Regions from separate parts of the Exiguobacterium artemiae 7-3 genome, predicted to be linked through region 1. Evidence: riboswitches for the same ligand, from Rfam matches in the RefSeq annotation. Region 1 holds a riboswitch; each other region holds the start of a gene.

What was found. Region 1 has a riboswitch for S-adenosylmethionine ahead of P402_RS0102195 (Na+/H+ antiporter NhaC family protein). Riboswitches for the same ligand answer to the same signal wherever they lie in the genome.
Region 2: another riboswitch for S-adenosylmethionine. It lies ahead of P402_RS0101475 (LLM class flavin-dependent oxidoreductase); the one in region 1 lies ahead of P402_RS0102195 (Na+/H+ antiporter NhaC family protein).
Region 3: another riboswitch for S-adenosylmethionine. It lies ahead of msrA (peptide-methionine (S)-S-oxide reductase MsrA); the one in region 1 lies ahead of P402_RS0102195 (Na+/H+ antiporter NhaC family protein).

The regions. Positions count from the first base shown of each region.
Region 1 covers NZ_KK211190.1:237,135-244,288, forward strand. Annotated here, with positions in the region: gene P402_RS0102175 (alanine/glycine:cation symporter family protein) at 1-867, shown strand, start outside; gene P402_RS0102180 (hypothetical protein) at 985-1,446, shown strand; gene P402_RS0102185 (aldo/keto reductase) at 1,530-2,342, opposite strand; gene P402_RS16130 (hypothetical protein) at 2,502-2,702, shown strand; gene P402_RS0102195 (Na+/H+ antiporter NhaC family protein) at 2,746-4,053, opposite strand; SAM riboswitch class I at 4,132-4,235, opposite strand; gene P402_RS0102200 (metal ABC transporter solute-binding protein, Zn/Mn family) at 4,304-5,257, opposite strand; gene P402_RS0102205 (alpha/beta hydrolase) at 5,434-6,393, shown strand; gene P402_RS0102210 (histidine phosphatase family protein) at 6,445-7,035, shown strand; gene P402_RS0102215 (YwpF family protein) at 7,032-7,154, opposite strand, start outside.
Region 2 covers NZ_KK211190.1:92,683-99,836, reverse strand. Annotated here, with positions in the region: gene P402_RS0101500 (ABC-F family ATP-binding cassette domain-containing protein) at 1-508, shown strand, start outside; gene P402_RS16120 (NUDIX domain-containing protein) at 595-996, shown strand; gene P402_RS0101490 (PhoX family protein) at 1,110-2,987, shown strand; gene P402_RS0101485 (hypothetical protein) at 3,077-3,535, opposite strand; gene P402_RS0101480 (ATP-grasp domain-containing protein) at 3,638-4,585, opposite strand; gene P402_RS0101475 (LLM class flavin-dependent oxidoreductase) at 4,582-5,640, opposite strand; SAM riboswitch class I at 5,713-5,818, opposite strand; gene P402_RS0101470 (DUF975 family protein) at 5,938-6,576, opposite strand; gene P402_RS0101465 (DUF2325 domain-containing protein) at 6,644-7,154, opposite strand, start outside.
Region 3 covers NZ_KK211190.1:2,624,178-2,631,331, reverse strand. Annotated here, with positions in the region: gene P402_RS0114580 (enoyl-CoA hydratase-related protein) at 1-258, shown strand, start outside; gene paaX (phenylacetic acid degradation operon negative regulatory protein PaaX) at 335-1,219, shown strand; gene P402_RS0114570 (gamma carbonic anhydrase family protein) at 1,270-1,788, opposite strand; gene P402_RS0114565 (NAD(P)H-dependent flavin oxidoreductase) at 1,871-2,806, shown strand; gene P402_RS0114560 (DMT family transporter) at 2,924-3,352, shown strand; gene P402_RS0114555 (DMT family transporter) at 3,378-3,857, shown strand; gene msrA (peptide-methionine (S)-S-oxide reductase MsrA) at 3,949-4,479, opposite strand; SAM riboswitch class I at 4,584-4,687, opposite strand; gene P402_RS0114545 (M20 metallopeptidase family protein) at 4,759-5,931, opposite strand; gene P402_RS0114540 (putative quinol monooxygenase) at 6,009-6,302, shown strand; gene P402_RS16580 (SH3 domain-containing C40 family peptidase) at 6,360-7,154, opposite strand, start outside.

The DNA of each region.
Region 1 (7,154 bases):
CTCGTCATCTTCGGCGGTGTCCGAAGCATTGCGACCGTATCAGCCTTCCTCGTCCCGATCATGGCAGGAGGATACATCTTGATTGCCCTCTACATCATGGTGACGAATCTAGAAGCGTTACCGAACGTCTTCGGTCTGATTTTCCAAGAAGGATTACTCGAATTTAAAACACTTGCCGGTGGAGCAATCGGGGCAGCGGTCTTAAACGGCATCCGTCGTGGTCTCTTCTCGAATGAAGCCGGTATGGGTTCAGCACCGAATGCTGCTGCAACGGCAGAAGTTTCCCATCCCGTCAAACAAGGTTTGATTCAATCGTTTGCGGTTTTTGTCGATACACTGCTCGTCTGTTCTTCGACAGCGATGATTGTGTTAGTCAGTGGTGTTGCGACCAAGGATGCGAGTGGAGTACCTGTCGCCGGAATCGATTTGGCGCAAGGGGCACTTGCTTCTCAGGTCGGTCCGTTGGCCACTGCATTTATGGCGCTCGCGATTTTCTTGTTTGCCTTCAGTTCGATTGTCGGAAATTATTATTACGGTGAATCCAATATCAGTTTCATCAACGATAATAAAAAAATCATGATGGTGTATCGTATCATTGTCCTTGGCATGGTTGTGTTTGGTTCGCTCGTTCAAACGGCTGGACTTGTTTGGGCGCTCGCGGATATCTTCATGGGCTTGATGGCAATCGTCAATTTGTATGCGATTTTCCGATTATCGAAAGTTGCGAAGCTGGCACTTGATGATTATTTAGTACAACGTAAAGACGGTCAAGAACCCCGTTTCCATAAAGATTCGATTCCGAATCTTCCGGGAAAAGAATCGCTTGAAGCGTGGCAGGATGAAGATCAAAAAGAAAAGGCGATTTAACGCGAGAAGGATCAGAGTCATCTGGTCCTTTTTTTGTCTGGAGAGATTTTGATAATCGTTACTAAAGCGGTACAAAAATGGGAATACTAAAAAAAACGGTCGGAAAGGAGGGGGAGGATGGAGAACGTACATTATGTTCGAGTCGCGGATGCCGTTTGGGATTCGTTTGGCGATGATCCACATATCATCATGGACTGGATTTTATTCATCCATGAAACACAACCTGATCATGAACAGTTATTTGCACTCGAGGAGACGACATCACTTTATCAATTAATGAGTCAAATTGATATCTTCATTGATCAGGAGACCCATTACAATCTGGGACGGGCAATCGTCGGTGAAGAGTTGATTGTCAATGAAGAGCATGCAGCGATCGTCGGTATCCTTCCCTTACCGCTTCTCATCATTTCGTCGGAGGTCATGCGGAACTTTGATCGACAAGCGCTTGAAGTCATTTATCAGGAAGCCGGCCGACAAGGTGAATTCGATGAGGTTTGGGAACAATTCGGGAATCTACGCGCCTATTTTCACCAGGCGGAAGAAGCGCAGGATACGATTCTCGTCTATTATGTATAAGGATTTCCTTGTACAACTCCATATAGAAAAAGAGAGGGGGATGTGACATCCGCCTCTCTTTCCTGTATGTGTAAAGTCGATGCTTAAAAGTCGATTTCGTCTGGATCTGGTCCAAGACGAACTTCCGTTGCCAAACGATCAATCTTTTCGAGATCATCGGCATCGAGTTGGAAATCAAAGACGTCAAAGTTTTCCGCAATCCGTTCAGGTGTGACCGATTTCGGAAGGGCAACGATGCCGTTATCCAGGTGCCAGCGTAAGACGACTTGTGAAGGGGACTTACCGTGTTTTTCGGCAATTTCCTTGAAGTCGTTGATTTCGAGGAATTTTCCTTGCATGAGTGGGCTCCACGCTTCAACTTGAATACCGTTGTCCTGCAAGTATTCATGCAGTTCATGTTGCGGAAGTTGCGGATGAAGTTCGACCTGATTGATCATAGGTGTCATTAATCCTTCTTCAGCAAGTGTATCAAGGTGATGTTCTTTAAAGTTCGATACACCGATTGCTTTAATCTTTCCGGCTTCGTAAAGCTCAACCATGGCTTTCCAGGCTTCGATATATCCTTCAACCGGCCAGTGGATCAGATAAAGATCAAGGTAGTCGGTCTCAAGACGTTCCAGTGACTCTGCGAAAGCTTCTTTAGTTCGTCCGGCACGAATATCATCGTTCCATACTTTAGACGTTAAGAAGAGATCTTCACGGTTCACGCCGCTTTCTTTAATTCCTTTAGCAACACCACGTTCGTTTTTGTAAACGGCAGCCGTATCAATATGACGGTAACCGACACGAATGGCTTCTGCGACGGCAGCCGGTGCTTCCGTCTCTTCATCGACTTGCCAGACACCGAATCCGATTTGTGGAATTGTGACACCATTTGAAAGTTTTGCGTATTGCATGTGTATACTCCTCCTTTAATGAAACGAGAATATGGAATTGCTCGTTTAGTTTAGCATGAACAAGCAAGAACGTCCGTTTCAACGCTCAAGGGAGGAAAAAGCCGGTTAGAAAGCGAAAAGAGGAGGGTAAATCCCTAGAGGAAAAGAGGTGTATTTTGTATGAAACGAGCTGTTAAAAACGTACCAAAAGGTGTATGGGCCGGTATCGCGGCACTGTTGGGGGCGCAAGCGACATTCTTGTTCCTCGGTGCCCGGAAGACTGGGCGTAATCCGTGGGTTTGGGGAGGCGCTGGACTAATTCAGTTCCCGCTTCCGGCGATTGCGTATTTCATTCTCAACCGCCAAGACCAGAAAAAATAAGTCAATACAAGACCCGTCGCAAAAGCGACGGGTCTTGTATTTTTTACGAAACATTTTTTTTACGCACATCAGCTGTTTTTCGACGCGGGAAGCCGAAGACGATGGCAAGAGATCCGCAAACGAAAAGCAGGAACGGATAAAACAGATAGGGAATCAGTTCCGGGGAAGCCGTTTTCGTTAATTCCGCTGCAATCAGCAACTGGGCTCCGTAAGGGATAATTCCTTGGATACCGCACGAGAAGATGTCGAGAATACTGGCGGATTTCTTCCGATCAATATCATACGTATCGGCGATTTCCGCAGCGAGTGGTCCGGCGACAAGAATCGAAATCGTATTGTTCGCTGTCGCGAGATTCGTTGCACTGACGAGTGCCGCCATACTGAATTCCGCACCGCGGCGTTGTGAGATTTTCCGCGTCAGCGTTTCTTTCAGGTAAGCAATCCCGCCGTTAAAGGTGATTAGGCTGACGAGTCCGCCCATTAATAACGTCAAAATCGAAATTTCTGCCATCCCCATCAATCCTTCAGACATCGACAGGACGAAGCCGCTTAAGCCGAAGCTTCCGTCAATCATACCGATGATTCCCGTCAAAACGGTTCCGCCGACTAAGACGAGGATGACGTTGACACCAAACAAGGCGAGGACGATGACAGACAGATACGGAATCAATTTATAAAACTCAAACGCTTTTGCTTCGACGACGTCTCCTGTACCTGAGACGAAAGCCAAGATGATGACCGTCAGGATTGCTGCCGGCAAGACGATCATGAAGTTGGTTCGGAATTTATCGCGCATGTTGGTTTTTTGCGTCCGTACCGCTGCAATCGTTGTATCGGAAATGAACGACAAGTTATCGCCGAACATTGCACCACCGACGACAGCTGCTGCGGCAATTGCGACATTGACACCGGTTGCTTCATGGATTCCGAGAGCAATCGGTGCAAGTGCTGCGATCGTACCGGTGGAAGTACCCATCGCCATCGAGATGAAGGCGGCGATGATGAACAGCCCGCTCATCAAGAGGGACGGGGGTAAAAATGTTAATGATGCATTGACGGTCGCTTCAATTGCGCCGATTGCATCTGCCGTTCCAGAAAAGGCACCGGCGAGTAGGAAGATAAAGACCATAATCATGATGTCCGGATTTCCGGCCCCCGTCGCAATCCGTTCCACGGTTTGATTGATGCTGCCCTTTGTTGTGACCGCCGCAAAAATCAAGGCAATCAAAGCAGCAATCAGAATCGGGAATTTGTAAAAATCATTGTAAAAAATTCCGGCACCGATAAAAAGAACTAAAAAGACAAGCAACGGTAGAAGTGCCCATTTGTTCGGTGTAATCGTCTCGTTCATAAAATCACTCCTTTTCTACGTGTACAAAAAAAGACTCCTTCGCAAGAAAGAAGGAGGTCTTTACTGAAAAAGACGCTCTTCTTATCTCTCAAGCCTCAGCTTGCTGGATTTGGCACAGTACGATTTAATCGTCCGCTGCCGAAACATCATCGGGCCAGTCCCTCCGTCTCTCGCGATAAAAAGAAGTCATTTAATTGTCTGAAATACGTTTTCTACCGTAACGTATCTTTTAATGCATGTCAACACTACTTCACTGCAGTGCTTGTTTGAGTGTCGCCACATTTTCATTCATCAAGTCAAAATAGGAAGCCTTTTGCTGCTCTTTCGTGACGGACTCGAGGTTGTGAATCGTAATCGCTTCCGCTCCGATTTCCTGTTGGATGACACGGGCGACTTTCGGAGAAACCGTTTCTTCGAAAGCGATATACTTCAAGTCGTGTAACTTGGCTTCCTTGACGATCGCCGCCAGTTGCTTTTGCGAAGGCTCGTCCGACGGTGAGATACCGGCAATCGGTAATTGCGAGAAACCGTAGCGTTCTGCTAAATATCCGTAAGCCGCATGTGTGACGAGTAATTCTTTTTTCGATCCCTTATTAACGGCCTGTTGCAGGTTTTGATCAAGATCATCTGCCTGGGTATTGAAGGCGGTGAGATTTTTCTCGAACGCTGCTTTTTTATCAGGTACCTCTTTAGCGAGCGCCGTCGTAATCGATTGCGCCATCACTTTGGCATTGTTCGGATCGAGCCAGACATGAGGGTCAAATTTGCCGTGATCATGTCCTTCTTCCGCATGTTCGCCGGTATGTCCTTCATGCTCATGAAGCGTGGCATTCGCTTCCAGCAGGTCGATTCCTTTGCTGGTCTCGACGAAGCGGACATCGTTGCCTTTAAGACTGGCTTTGATTTTTTTCGAGTACGGCTCAAGCGTCGTCCCGGTTAAGAGGAACAGATCACCTTGTGCAATTTCCGTCAGTTGTTTAGACGTCGGTTCGTATGAATGCGGATCTGCCCCTGGAGGTACGATCATCTGGACGTCGATGTCCGTTCCGCCAATTTCCTTGGCGATGGCCGCAGTAGCGAACGTCGATGTATAGACGCGAAGCTTTTGATTGGTCGCACCTTGATCGGATTCGGAAGAACCGCAGGCGGCAAGGACAGCAGCACTGGCAAAGGCAACCGTGAAAGCAGAAATTAATTTTTTCATATGAATAAACCCTCCAAAAAATATTAAAACGTAATTATTCCGATTTGAACCTTTTCACTATAACGAATCCAAAACGAAGCGTCAAGTACCAGTCGGGGAAGACGTTCGGCTTCTAAATAAATCGGGTAGAAGACTAATAAGATCAGAAATCAAGAGCAAGCTTTGGAGGTGATGAGGTGAAACGGGAAACTGCTTGGCTGATGGGAGGAGCGGCGATCTTGACGACGGCTGCTGCCGGGGCGAGTATCTGGAACAACTACGGTGCTTTATTGCGCTGGACGGAACCGGCCCTTCCGCTGTCGGAAGTCCAACTCGCGCCCCGGACGACTTTGTATAAAACCGTCAATGAACAAGAACTGAAGTTGGATTTATATTATCCGCCGGGTGATGGTCCCTTCCCGGTTGCGATTTATGCGCATGGGGGAGCCTTCGTTAGAGGAAATCGGGATGATATCTTTTGCTTTACACCAATCGTGGAACGTTTCTTGGAACTCGGAATCGCAGTTTGCAGCATCGATTATCGGTTGTTTGAGGACGGTAGCTATTTTCCGGATAATCTGGAAGATGTTCGAGATGCGCTGTGTTTCTTAAATCAGGAAGCGGATGATTTACGGATTATGCGGGGACGAATGGTGTTGTGGGGAGACTCGGCCGGTGCCGCGTTAATGTTGACGACGGCACTTGCCCCGATGGAATTCATCGGCGAACAAACAGCCGAACGCCTCCCCTTGATCAGTGGTGTCATTGCCTTGTATCCTCCGACAAATTTTCTCCTGTTCAAGTTCATTCAAACGTGGATTGCCCACATCAAGTTTTATGGGGGAGGGCGGGAAGAATGGCGGGAACTCATGACACGTGTTTCACCGGTAACGCATCTGACAGCGGACTCACCGCCGATCATGTTATTGCACGGAAAAAAAGACCCGATTGTCCCTTTTACACAAGCGCTACATTTTGTTGAAAAAGGAGCCGATGTCGGAGCCGATGTCCGGCTGTTTTCCTTCCCGAACGGCACGCATTCACTGGCGAGCTTTGCTCAAACCGAAAATCCGTTGAAAATCGAACGGTTGCTGGAACGGATTGAAGCGTTCAGCTGTCAGGTCCTGGCTTTGCCACCCCGGGAGACCCTTCATTAAAAAAGAAAACATGATACAATCAGTGATATTTCTTTTGAAGGAGACAGTGAAATGACAGAAATTTGTTTAGTGCGTCATGGTCAGACGGATTGGAATTTAAACGAGCGGATTCAAGGACGGGAGGACATCCCTCTTAATGAAACTGGGCGGTGGCAGGCTGGAATGAGCGCTGCTTACCTGGCAGAAGAAAAATGGGACGTCTTGATTTCGAGCCCCTTATCGCGGGCAGTCGAGACGGCAGAAATCATCGGACGTTCGATCGGACTGGATGTGACGGAGACGGATGAACGGTTGGTTGAACGGGAATTTGGCGTTGCATCTGGACAGCCTGTCGCCGGAATCTACGAAGCCGTCCAAGCGAATGATACGGAGCGTGTACCGGGACTTGAAACCGAACAGGAAATCCAACATCGCGTGTTTTCGGCAATTGAAGAACTGACAGAAAAATATCGAGGACAACGCCTGTTGATCGTCTGTCATTCGCATACGATCAAAGCTGCATTATCCTCGATTGATGATAGTTTTAGTTACCGGACACCACTTAAGAATGCATGTGCGAACTATATTCGTTTCTCCGATCGGTATGAGATTGACCGGATCAATGTCGCGGATCATATCGTAGATTACACGAAACGTCCTTAAGAAAGAGTCGGATTTTCGTGCAGGTACTGTTTAAATGTTTCTTTCGCGATACTCGTAATGTGGGCACCGCGTTTGGAGCGGCGGTCTTTGTATTCTTGAATCAAGGCTTCACCGGTGAA
Region 2 (7,154 bases), 140 kb from region 1:
CGGAACATTCAAATGGGGTGTCACGACGTCACAATCATATCTGCCAAAAGACAACTCTGCTTTCTTCGAAGGCTCGGAGAAAACGATTCTCGATTGGTTGCGCCAGTATTCGCCAGCTGATGAGAGCGACACGTTCCTTCGTGGGTTCCTCGGTCGGATGCTCTTCTCCGGTGAAGAAGTCATGAAAAAAGCGTCTGTCTTATCAGGGGGAGAGAAAGTCCGTTGTATGTTATCAAAAGCGATGCTCAGCGGCTCGAACGTTCTTGTCCTCGATGATCCGACGAACCACTTGGATCTCGAATCAATCACGGCACTCAACGATGGTTTGATTGCTTACAAAGGTGCGATGCTGTTCAGCTCGCATGACCATCAGTTCGTCGAAACGATTGCAAACCGGATCATCGAATTGACACCAAACGGTATCGTCGATAAAGAAACGACATACGATGAATACCTCAACAACGAGTCTGTTCAACAACAATTATCAACGTTGTATGCGACGAACTAAGCAATGAAACGAGAGACCTGTCCTAGCGGATCGGGTCTCTTTTTTTGTACACTAGATGTATCAGTCCGAACAGAGGAGGAAATCATTTGCGTCATCGTGCCTGTGCAGCTTTGATTGAGAACGGTCGGATTTTAATGGTCCGGATCATAACGGAAAACCAAAGTTTTTGGACCTTACCCGGCGGTGGTCTCAACACCGATGAAACGTTCGAACAGGCGGTCGTTCGGGAAGTCGCGGAAGAAGTTCGTCTGACAGTCCGTGTCATCCGACCGTTGTATACGAAAACCGATTCGTCCGGAAAAGAAGTCTGCTTCCTCGTCAAACGTGTCGATGCAACGATTCCTTTACTCGGCCACGATCCGGAACGACCACTTGATCAACAAGTCCTATCCGGGATTGACTGGCATCCTCTTGCTGAGATGAAAGAGGATATACAAGTTTCCGAAGTATTGACTGCTTTGAACAAGACACCGTCTCTCCTTTTGTAAATGAAAAATTAACCAAGTGAAATGAAACTGTCCTGTTATGTTTACACATCCTTCACAATCAATTGATTAAATGAGGAAGTAGCAAGATAACAAACAACTTGGGGGAATTTATCATGAAACGAACACTTATCGTCGGTCTATCCGCAGCTGTCCTGTCATCGAGTCTGATTCCAACATTCGCTGATGCCCATACATCACGTGCAGCACGCGATATCAAGAAAGTCGAGTTTCTATCGATGGATGCACCAAGCACCGTCAATCAAATGGTCAAAACGTATACGGAAGCCAAGGTCAAAGTCACGTATCAAAACGGCAAAACCGAAATCAAACCGCTCGATTACAACCAATTGTTCTTATCACAAGATAAAATCGTCGAGAATAAAGGCGCGATGATTGCTGCCGGAACACCGATTGACGTCAATGGAGATCCGATCATCGACCGCAGCGTCCCGGACAAGCCGGAAGCCTTCGTCTCGGATGCACCGGACTCAAACAGTCTGCTTGAAGTCCACGGGAAAAAGTATATGGTCTCCCACTTCGAGTACGATTCAATCGATAATGCCGGGAATGAGGTCAAAGGACTGCCCGCTTCGATGACATTGACCGAAGTCGTGCAGGATAAAAAGACGGGGAAACTGGCGGTCAAGAAAGCAAGCAAAATCGACTTCAAGAACGTCAACGGTCTCTGGACACCATGTAACGGTTCGACGACACCATGGGGGACGCATCTCGGTTCGGAAGAATATGAGCCGGATGCACGGGCATTTGAATCAGATCCAGCCTCTTCCGCTTATAAAGAAGTCAACGCTTTCGCCGAACGATACTTTGGAACAAAAGAAAAAGCAAATCCTTATTTCTACGGTTTCACACCGGAAATCTCTGTCGACCGCAAAGGAAAATCATCGGTCGTCAAGCACTACAGCACCGGTCGTTTCTCACACGAGATGATGCAGATTCTTCCTGACCAAAAAACGGCCATCTTCGGAGATGACGGCAATAATACGATGATGTTCATGTACGTCGCCGATAAAAAGAAAGACTTCTCACAAGGAACGCTGTATGCTGCCAAGTTCAATCAAACGAAAGCAACAGAAGGCGGCGCCGGGGATCTCGAATGGATCAAACTCGGCCATGCATCCGATAAAGAAGTGAAGCGCTTAATCGACAAAGGAACCAAGTTTAGTGACATCTTTGAGACCGCTGACGTTCCAACGCCCGGCTTTAAAGCAGTCAAGACGGCCGCCAGCAAAAAGGTCGAATATCTGAAGTTAAAACCAGGCAAGGAAAAAGAAGCGGCCTTCCTCGAATCCCGTCGTTACGGCGCGTTACTCGGGGCAACGTCAGAGTTCAACAAGATGGAAGGGATTACCGTCAATGCGGAGGACAAAAAAGCTTATATCGCGCTTTCGTATGTTTCCGGTAGTACGGAAAAACAAGACGGTGCCGTTCAGGACGATATTCAGCTGGAAAAACGCGAATCCGGTGCGACGTTTGAAATCGACCTCGGTCGTGCAAAAGGTATCGACAGCCGTTATGTCCCGACGAATATGCAGGCCCTCGTCATCGGTGAGGATTTAGCGAAGCCGGATGCCTACGGCAACACAGCGAATCCGAATCTTGTTTCAAATCCGGATAACCTGGCCTATTCTGCAACATCAAACACACTCTTCATCGGTGAAGACAGCTCGTTGCATACAAACAACTTCGTCTGGGCATACAACTTAAAGACGAAAAAACTGTCACGAATTCTCTCTGTTCCGGTTGGTGCGGAAGCGACAGGACTCCGGTCACTCGATCGTGTCGGCGGATACAGCTATCTGCTCAGCAACTACCAGCATCCGGGTGAAGGACTCAACGGCAAGCAGATTACAGCCGTTGATCCGAAGAAACTGGAGCAAGCGATGCAAGACGGCATCGGCATTCAAAAAACAGGCGGTGTCGGTTACTTGTCCGGTCTCCCGACAGGTCAGAAATCGTATTCTCACCGTTAAATCGCATAAGAGCTTAGCAAAAAGCAGGCAGTGGATGTTTTAATCCGCTCCCTGCTTTTTTAGTCTTGCGATTCAAGACGGTTTTTCGATTATGTGCGCAGCTGACCGGCTTCCTGCTCCACACGTCGGAGCAATTCCTGCACGATTTTTTCTGTTTCCCGTTCGCCGCCAAGTGACAACAGGCTTCGTCCGACGAAATTAGCGCCTTCGTTTTTCCCGGTATAAATCAGCTGACAGCTTGTTTCGTCAAGCCGCTTTAAGGTAAATGTCATCTCGAGCTTAAAGATTTTAGCAAGCGTAAAACCAATCGTATTTTGCTTAAAATCCGGTTGATTCGTATAGGCAAGATCCGTCACGATATACGTCTCTAATCGATTCCCCTGCATATACGTTTGCCGGTACGTCGAGCCGACGACACCCGGTTTCCGTTCAATCACCTCGTGCTGGACGACACCCGGAATCAGACGTTGTAACCGATCATGATCAAAGATATGCCAGGCTTTCTCGATCGGAACATCCAATCTCTTTTCTTCGTGCCACGTTACCATCCGAACCCCTCCCTTTACTGAAAAATACCCTGATGTGTGCAGTTCTAACTTCAAACTACACACATACAGGGTATTCGGCTTGCTTGGATTGGTTAGTGATGGTTATTTCACAGTTTGAAGTTCCAGTGCGGCACCGAGGAACTTCGCCAGTTCGAGCATCCCGAACTTACCGGCAGCCGCTTCCGCATCTGAATTGTAGTTCGTATTCGTATTGACGTCATACGTATAAATGGTTCCGTTCGCATCCTTGATGAATTCGATTCCGGCGACCGCGATCTGGTTCGCCTGCAGGAATGCTTCATATTTTTGAATGATTGGATCATCAAATCCATCGACGATTTTAAACTTCATCGGTGTTTGCGGGGCCTCTTCACCGACCGGGCAGAACAAATCGTCAATGACACACGCATCTGCCGGGCACAGTTCAAATCCTTCTGACGTGTCGACCTGAACAGCATAAACGAACTTTCCGCCGACGAATTCACAGCGTGTGATATACGGTTCCGGTGCTTGGATATATTCTTGAATCAACGTGATCCCGTCGACCGGTTCATCAAACGTCGGACCGTCGAGATACGTCTCGAGTGCTTCAATCGAGTGGAACAACTGAACGCCGAGTCCTTTTCCGGCACGGTTGTGTTTTGTGATGAACGAAGATACGCCAATATTTTTCGCCGCTTCGACAATCTGATCACGTCCGACGGCAGCCGTCGTCTTCGGAACCCGGATCCCGGCTTTTCGAAGAGCCGTATACTGATTGATTTTACTCACTTCAAGACGTAAGGCACGGGTCCCGTTAAAGACGGTCCGATCATGTTCTTCAAGCCAAGCAAGTACACCTTCTGTCAGTTCCGGTGCGTAACGGTGACCGCGCGTATGCGAAGATGCACTCATCCGGCTGTAAAAGACGCCTTCCGGTGGAAGTTCATCAAGCGGAACTTGCCCTTCGTCGAGATGCCACTGTTCATATGGCAACTCCAGTTCTTCGAGTCGTTTAATTAAATGGTCCGTCCATTCTTGGTTTTCGTGTAAGATATGAATTTTTGTCATTTGGTTTGACCTACCTTTCGTTTTTCTTCGACAAGCGGCATGACGTCGCGCGCGAAGCGTTCCATCTCTTCCAGTTGTGGTGAAAATTGAAGTAATAATAAGGAGACACCCACCTGCTCAAACGCAAGAATCCGTTCGGCAATCTGTTCCGGTGTTCCAATCAAATCAGGACGGAGTCCGCGGTTCGAGACCGAATAATCGTTCCGTTTTACCTGCTGTTCGAGTTGTGATTTGCTGACGAAGTCGTCGTACCCGGCGTATCCGGCACTGTCTTCCTTGACGTCCGTAATTCGTTGCCATTCTTGAATGGCCTCTTCTTCCGTATCGCGGCAGATGATATAGGCAGCCAGTCCAAAGCTTTCAAGCGGCGGTTGCCCAGTTGCTTGTCGACGTGCCTTCATATCCTCAATCTTGACGGACACTTCTTCCACCGTTCCCCCGTGCATGACATAGGCGTCACAATGATTGACGATGGTCTGTTTCCCGGCTTCACTTTCCCCGCCTGCGTACAACTTGATGCCCGGTCGTTGAACCGGTTTCGGATGCAGTTGTGTCTGCTCGAGCGTATAATAGTTCCCGTCGAAGCTGTACGGCGAAGCATCTGCCCATAATCCTTTCATGATCGTGACAAACTCTTCCGTCCGCGCGTAGCGTTCGTCGTGGGCCGTGAAGATGCCATTGTATTGCCGCGCTTCTTCTTCCCACCAGGCAGAGACGACGTTCAGTGTAAAGCGCCCGTTGCTGAGTTGATCAATGTTTGCTGCCATCTTCGCGGTCGTCGCAGGATTATGGAACCCCGGACGGACAGCTGTCATGATTTCGAGACGCTCCGTCGTCGCGGCAATCGCCGCTGCCGTCGTCCAGGCTTCAAGACTTGGTGCTTCGAGTCCTTTGATGTCATTTAAATTCAACTCCGCAATCAGTGTCGTCGAAAAACCGATTCGTTCTGCCGTTTGCGCGACCTGTTTCGCATAGTCGAACGTCGCCGGCATCTGTTCGTCCTCGACATTTCGTAACCACCCGCCAAAAATCGGTAACCAAAATCCATACTCCATCCGTTATGTCCCCCTTATAAAAAAAATCGCTCTTCTCGAAAATCGAAAAGAGCGACGGATTAATCATGTCTGCTCTTATCTGTAAAGGGATTGCCCCCTTTAGGAAGTAGCACCTTCCGCTGCGCGCGGGGTTGCTGAAGTGTCTTCGGGCCATTCCCTCGACTTCTCTTGATAAGAATTATTGGAATTATCGTACACTTTTTAGCAGAGTAAAGCAACCATTAAACCTTGTTTTCCAATCGGAATTAAAAACAGCAATAAAAAAAGGATGAGAGCTGGGCTCTCATCCTCGTTGTCTTAATATGGGGCAACAAACGTCGACTCTTCGACAGGTGCTTCTTCACCGCGGATGCGGTCATAGAATTTTGCAAGCGTGACGCTGAAATATGGGCCAACCCACAAGAAGGCGATTCCGATGGTAATCAAACCGAGCAGGAACCAACCAATGAATGAGAGGACGAGCATGAACGCTTCCATCTTATGTCCGTCCATCATTTGGCGCGAACGTGTAATCGCATCCAAAATGCCGATTGAAGGTTCATCTCGTAAAATATAAAACGTCATTAGATACGAAAATGACTTGATGATACCCGGGATGATAAATAGTAAGAACCATAAACCAAGGAAAATACTTTGGACAATCGAAAGACCGACTGCCTTTAAGAAAATTTTGTATGGCTCAAATAAATCAACGATTTTTGCCTGTTCTTTCCGAGCGACAGACATCGCAAGCCATGTCCAACCAATCGCAAGTGGAAGCAAGAGAATGTTCAGTAAGAAACCGATGAAATCAATCGCTTGAATATCTTCATTCGCATCAGAAGAAAACATCGTTGGAATACTTTGAATGATGAGAAACAGTAAAAACATAAGTGCCATGAAGACCCAGCGACCACTGAGCGCTTCACGGGCGGATAATTTTAATTCTTTAATCATGGAGATCCTCCTCAAAATAAGTTCTATCTCTATTTACGGCTAATTAAGAGAGGAGTTTCATCTTTTTTCAGGATTTTCCTGTTTTCAACTGATTTAAGCGTGCTTTTTCAAGTTGGCGCTGGCATGCCGTATACAAAGAACGTCGTCCATCCAGTCGTTCCATCGCAAACGGAATATCATGTTTTTTCGCCTGCGCGATGACGTGTGCTGAAGCAGCGTGGGACACACGGCTCGTGATGACGACGATCGCATCGGTCTTTTTCGCGAGACCGGCAATCTTTTTCGCTGATTGGGCGTCTCCCGACAGATGAATCAGTTCGATACCCGTTTCCGCGAAAAATGTCCGATAGACCGGTGATTGCTGTTCATTACCGACGATGACGAGTCGCATGCCGACGAATGACGCAAAATCGAGGGGCTTCATATCAAGGAAGTCGATTGGCTGCCCCGGTACGGATGTCGTGACGAGTGGTGCCATCGCTTGAGATTTCTTTTCACGAATTCGGCGTGTTTTCTGTTCCTGTTTTACTTTCGACTTTCGTTTCATTTGCTTCAGGTAACGGCCAGATTTTTTGACG
Region 3 (7,154 bases), 2.4 Mb from region 1:
GGAATCGTCTCGCGTGTCGTCTCGACGGGGGAAGAATTGATGGAAGTCTGTCTGGCTTTCGCTGACGAGATGCTACAAAACGGACCGGTCGCGATCCGGCAGGCGAAAATGGCGATTGATCAAGGACTGGATCATACGCTCGCGGAAGGATTGGAAATTGAGACGACGGCTTACGAAGTGGTCATCCCGACAGAAGACCGGTTGGAGGCGTTACGTGCCTTCGCTGAAAAACGGACACCGCAGTTTCAAGGGAAATGAGGATGGTCGTCTTCTGAAATAACACGTATACTAACGGTACACAAAAAAACGTTATATTAAAGAGAGAGTGAATGACATGAGTGCGAATACACAATCGATGATTTTTACAGTATACGGAGATTACATCCGTCATTACGGCAATCAAATCTGGGTCGGCAGTCTGATTCGTCTGCTCAAAGAATTCGGCCATAATGAACAGGCTGTCCGGGTTGCCGTTTCCCGGATGGTCAAACAAGGTTGGTTGACGTCACAAAAACAAGGGACGAAAAGTTTTTATTCGTTGACCCCGCGTGGTGTCGAGCGGATGGAAGAAGCCGCTCGACGAATCTACAAGTCGACGCCTCATGTCTGGGACGGAAAATGGCGGACCTTGATGTATACAATTCCGGAAGACAAACGGCAAATCCGCGATGAATTACGGAAAGAGTTGTCGTGGAGTGGTTTCGGTAATTTATCGAACGGCGTCTGGATTTCACCGAACCCTCTTGAAAAAGAAGCGGAACGGTTGATTGACGCCTACGGTATCACCGAGTATGTCGATTTTTTCGTCGGCGAATACCATGGACCGCAACCGGATCAATCGCTGGTCGAACGCGCTTTTCCCCTGGACGAACTGCAAGAACGGTATGAACGGTTCATCGCCGAATACAGCCGGCGTTATATCGTCCATCAAAGCCGGATTCAGCTTGGCGAGATGGACGAGGAGCAGTGTTTTGTCGAACGGACGACCCTTGTCCATGAATACCGGAAATTTTTATTCACCGATCCCGGTCTGCCGCAAGAGTTGTTACCGGATGAGTGGAGCGGTCATCATGCGGCCTTATTGTTTGAACAATACTACCGCTTGCTCGCAGAACCGGCGAGTCGGTTTTTTGAATCCATCTTCCGTGAAACACATGATGTGACCCAAAAAAGTGCTGATTATGATGCATCGGAACATCCGTTATTCGCAGAACGATAAACAAAAACGCTCATCCCGAAGAAGCGAGATGAGCGTTTTTATGCCGGGAATCAATTCTCGGCAAGTTGTTTCCGGAAAGCGTATCCTTTATCGACATATGAATCGATGGATTCTTGAATCATCTCGAGGTCCGCTGCCGTGAGTTCACGCACGACCTTGCCCGGTGATCCGATGATGAGCGAACGAGGCGGGAATTTTTTGCCGGACGGGATTAATGTGTTGGCACCGATGATACATTCTTCCCCGATTTCAGCATGATCGAGAACAGTGGCCCCCATACCGACAATCGAGCGACGACCGATTTTACAACCGTGCAAGATGGCATTGTGACCAACCGTCACTTCATCTTCGACAATGACCGGTGCACCTTCGTAGAGATGGATGGTCGCATTATCCTGGATACTGCAACGTTTGCCGATTGTAATCGGACCTTCATCACCACGCAGGACGGCATTGAACCAAATCGTCGATTCTTCGCCGACTGTCACGTCACCGATCAAAAAAGCACCGGGGGCGACAAAAACATGTGCTGCTAAGCTTGGGGAGATATCGCGGTACGGGATATTCATGAAAACGCCTCTTTTCTGGAAATGAATTAAAATTCAGTCTTACTTAGTATACCATTCTTAACAACGGAAACGGAGGGAGACCATGTCTCGTCTATGTACCAAATTACAGATCGATGTGCCGATCATTCAGGGTGGTATGGGAAACATCAGCCATGCCGAACTGACGGCAGCGGTCTCGAATGCCGGGGGACTCGGAACGATTGGATGCGGGACGATGACGCCTGCTGAAGTCAAACGATTGATTGAAGCGACACGCCGGTTGACGTCGCGTCCTTTTGCTTTGAATATCGCCATCCGGGTCTCACCTCATACCGAACAGTTGATTGAGTTAGCAATTGAGGAACGCATTCCGGTCGTGTCCTTGTCAGCCGGTAATCCGGCTCCTTTTTTATCGAAGTTACGGGAGGCGGAAATCCAGACGATTGGTGTCGTCGCGTCCGTTAAACAAGCGATTAAAGCCGAGCAGGCCGGAGTGGATGTGCTGGTAGCGGAAGGAGTCGAAGCCGCAGGTATCAATTCACCACTTGAGTTGACGACGATGACCTTGATTCCGCAAATCACGGATCATGTCACGATCCCCGTCCTTGCCGCCGGTGGTATCGGCGACGGGCGTGGTCTTGCGGCTGCCTGGATGCTCGGAGCAGAAGGGGTGCAACTCGGAACCCGGTTGATTGCGACACAAGAATCTCGTGTACATGAGCACTATAAAAGACATCTTGTGCAGGCAGATGACCTCGAGACACGAATCATTGGCCGAGAAATCGGACAAGTCCGGCGGGTGTTGAACGGGCCGTATGTCGCTGCGCTGCAGCCGACATCACTCGTTGCCTTTCAGGAACAGACGAACGAATCGTTTCATATCAAAGGGGCACTCGAAGGCGACGAAACAGCAGGATATGTCAATGCCGGTCTCATTTCCGGTTTGATTGATGATGTTCCGACCGTTGCGGAACTGTTTAACCGGATGATGGACGATGCCTTTGGACGGATCGAACGGACGTACCGGGCACTTCAGTAGCTTGAATGCAAGCGTAGCTGACCGATGAGGTCGGCTTTTTTTGATTTCAGGACATTTGTCCTTTAAAAAGATGGCAGAATAGGGTCTACTCATAACTAGAGAAAAAGGAGGATGAAGATGCAAGGAATCATTTTTGCTTTATTTAGCGGACTGTTCATCGCGCTGCAAGGCATCTTTAATGCCCGTCTCGGTGACGCGGTAGGTCCGTGGTTATCCGTGACCATTGTCCATTTCGTCGGTTTAATCGGCTGTTTGTTGATCTACGGATTTGTTCGGGACCGGAAAATCGGCGGGTTTCGCACGTTGCCACTTGTGTATGCAAGCGGCGGATTACTCGGCGTCTTAGTCGTCGTCACGGAACTGACGTCGATTCAATTGCTCGGGATGACATGGGCGATGTCGCTGTTGCTCGTCGCACAGATTTTGTGCGCTTTTGTGATTGATTTGAACGGCTGGTTTGGAGTCATTAAAAAGAGCAGTAATAAAGGACAGTGGATCGGTATCGGTTTGATGTTGACGGGCGTCTTGATCTTTTCGTTTGCCTGAGTCGAACTTGTGAGGAGGAAATAGAATGGGATTAGGTATGTTTTGTGCTATCGTCGCAGGGATGATGATCAGTTTGCAAACGGTTTTGAATGCACGGATGAGTCATGCGTTTGGTGCCTGGGCGACGACGACGTTAGTCTTTTTGGTAGGATTGCTCGGTTCGTTGCTTGCACTGGTCTTCTTTCGGGGCGGGGAGATCTCGGCACTTACCGAGGTCAAACCGCTTTATTTGTTTGGCGGGTTCGTCGGCGTCGGCGTCGTGTTTTGTGTCATGCGCGGCATTCAACTGCTGGGGCCGTCAATTGCGATTTCCGTCGTCTTGATTTCGCAACTCAGTTTTGCGCTCTGTGTCGACGTCTTTGGCTGGTTCGGTTTACCGAAAGTCGATTTGTCGTTCGGTCAGATCATCGGCCTGGTCGTCATGCTGAGTGGCATTTTTGTCTTGAAACGGTATCAAGTCGTGGAGGATGTGGAGGAAGAGAAAGACATTAAAGCCATTTCCTGAAGAAAAAAAGGTATTAAAAAAAGAGATCATTTCTTTCACGCCACTTCTACTAGTAAAGTGCGTGAAAGGGTGACCTCTTTTTGAAGCTGAATCAGACGGATACTTCTTCTTTCCAGGCGACATCAATAAAGGCGTCGCGACCGGAAGCTTTCCGGTCTTTTTTGTAGTGCGCCGGATTTTTTTTGTGGAAGTTTTGATGGTACTCTTCCGCCGGATAGAAGGCATGTGCCGGTTCGATCCGTGTGACGATTGGTTGTTTGAAACGGTTTGTCGCGGCTAATGCATCACGTGATGCAATCGCTGCAAGTCGCTGTTCTTCCGTATGATAAAAAATCGCCGGTGCATACTGTGTACCGCGGTCCTGGAATTGTCCGCCGGCATCGGTCGGATCCGTCTGCGGCCAGTACAGTTCGAGTAACCGTTCGTACGAAAACAGTGCCGGATCAAATGTAATCTCGACGACTTCGGAATGTCCGGTCGTTCCTGTTTTGACCTGCTCATATGTCGGGTTGTCGACGTGTCCTCCTGTATAACCGGATACGATACTGTGAATCCCCGGTAATTCCTCAAATGGTGTCACCATGCACCAGAAACATCCTCCTGCAAATGTTGCTTTTTCCATGTCATCTCTCCCTTTCCCTTGGTTCCTTGAACCGTAGTGCTCTCATTTCTGACAGCGAGAAAACGAAAACGACTCCTTTGCTTGGTTGCAAAAGGAGTCGCCGCTTTTTATCAACCAAAGCTTTCGCTTTGCTGGTCGTAGCACCTTGCTGTGCGCAGGTTGCTGGGACGTCATCGATCCAGATCTCTCGGTCCACTCTTGATAAGTGTTATATGAAGTTGATGTAAGTTCGTTATCATTGGGATGATAATACCATTCATAAAAGTGGAAAGTCAATCCTTATGTTTGTAGAGCGCGAAGAACCGTGGCTCCTAATGTTTTCGCCCCAATCAGTAAGGCCCGCTCATCGATTTCGTACTTCGGATGGTGTTGTGGGTAGATTGTTCGGCCATCTGTTTTCGCAGATCCGGTGAAGAAGTAACTGCCCGGGATCTGCTCGAGGTAATAGGCAAAATCATCCGCTGCCATCATCGGTTTCATCTCACGAACCTGTGCTTCGGGTAAAAAGCTGGCCGCTTCCCGGACGAGCTGTGTTTCATCCGGATGATTCCAAAGCGACGGATAACCGGTCGTGAAATCAATCGAATAATCAGCGCCGATGCCGGCGCAGGTCGTCCGGGCGACGAGATCCACCTGTTGACGCAACTGATGACGGAGTTGTTCGTTGAACGTCCGGATCTCTCCGACAATCCGGGCTTCACCGGTCACGATGTTTGGTGCTGTTCCGGCATGGAAAGAACCGATCGCAACGATTGCCGGTTCGAACGGGTCAACACGTCGGCTGACGAGGTGCTGAAGATTACAGACAAGCTGTGCACCGGCGACGAGCGCGTCCTGCGTCCGGTGCGGGGCTTGGGCATGACCGCCTTGACCATGAACGACGATTTCAAATTCATCGATGGCACATAACGTATGACCGCTGTGATAACCGATTGAGCCGACTGGCAGCTCGTTTTCGAGGTGAGTACCGAAAATCGCATCAACGCCGTCGAGACAGCCGTCCTCGATCATTTGAATGGCACCACCTGGAAAGACTTCTTCGCCGTGTTGATGGATAAAGACGACAGTTCCTGTTAATTCATCTTGAATGCCCTGAAAAGCAGCGGCGAGTCCAAGAACGATGGCGGTATGCCCGTCGTGTCCGCAAGCATGCATGACACCGGGATGGATTGAACGAAACGACAATTCTGTTTCTTCCTGTAACGGCAACGCGTCAAAATCGGCCCGAACGGCGATTGTTTTTCCGGGACGAGTGCCGGTCAGCGTGGCGACGATGCCGTTGCCACCGACGTTTGTACGGTAAGGAATACCGAGTCCATCGTAAAAAGCAGCGATTTTAGCAGGCGTCCGGACTTCTTGAAACGATAGTTCCGGATGGCGGTGAAAGTCACGGCGTAAACGAATCATCTCGGATTCGTAGTGATCAAGAGCAGTAAATAAATTTTCTTGCATCGAAATCATCCTTTTCGGTATGTCTTGAGTAAAAACGGGTACAGATAGAGGTAATCAATTAGAGGAGGAATCAACATATGGGTGAAATCATCGTCAATGCCGTTCTTACAGTCAAAGCAGGGTTAGCAGATCAAGTCTTTCCGATTCTAAGTACGGTCTACAAAGCAGCGCAAAACGAGCCGGGTTGCTTGCGTTATACATTACATCAATCAATTGAAAATGAACATCAGTTCATGCTCTATGAAGTCTACCAAGATGAGGCAGCACTTGAGGCCCACATTGCATCGGACCACTATAAAGCCTATCGCGAACAAATCGAATTATACCTTGAGGACCGTCAAGTGACGAAATACGTCGAGATGACATTCTGAAACAAGGAAAGAAGGGCGTATGGGATCCTCTCGGATTCCATACGCCTCTTTTCGTTTTTACATCGATTTAAAGCCGAGGAAGTGTTCCCGCCAGCGTGGTTCATAAATCGAGTTGATTTGCAGCTGTGAGCCGCCGGCATGAATGAAATATTCATTGTCGAGCATGATACCGATATGTGATGGTCCATCTGTGTACGTATTTTCGAAGAAGACGATATCCGACCGTTTCCCACTGCTGATCGTCGTCCGGCGATTCGTAAAGAATGCACCGTACCAGTAGCCGCTGACATTCGTCCGCCCGCCGTATTTCCCGGCTTCATTCGTAGCGTAATGAATCAGTCCGGAACAATCAAACCCGCCGTTGGCTGCTGTTTGCGAACCCCATGTATACGGTGTTCCTAAGTGTTTGGCCGCTGCTTGAATCAACTTTTCACCGCGCGATGTGTTTTTCTGTGCAATCCGTGTATCCGTTTTTACGGTGACGGCACTGACCGGCAGATAGACAGGGGACCAGCCGGACTGAATGACATAAAAATTGCCGACCCGGTACCGGGGATAGACCCGTTTTCCCTGCTCGATCAACCCGGAACTTTTCGGACTGACCGGTGTCGCAAAATAAGACGTCGTTGTTTTGACTGTGTAGATTTTTTGACGGTTAATTGTTTGTTGGGTGTAGCGCATATCCGGTTTTGTCGTTCCGATGTAGGGATTGATGACATAACCTGTCGTCCCGTTCGGCAGGCGGACGTGCCAGAAATCATCGTCAATCGCCTTCAGACCAATCAACTTTGTTCCTTTGCTTAAGTAGCCGGCAGGACGGCTGTACGCGACATCAGCTGAAAACAGCGGGGT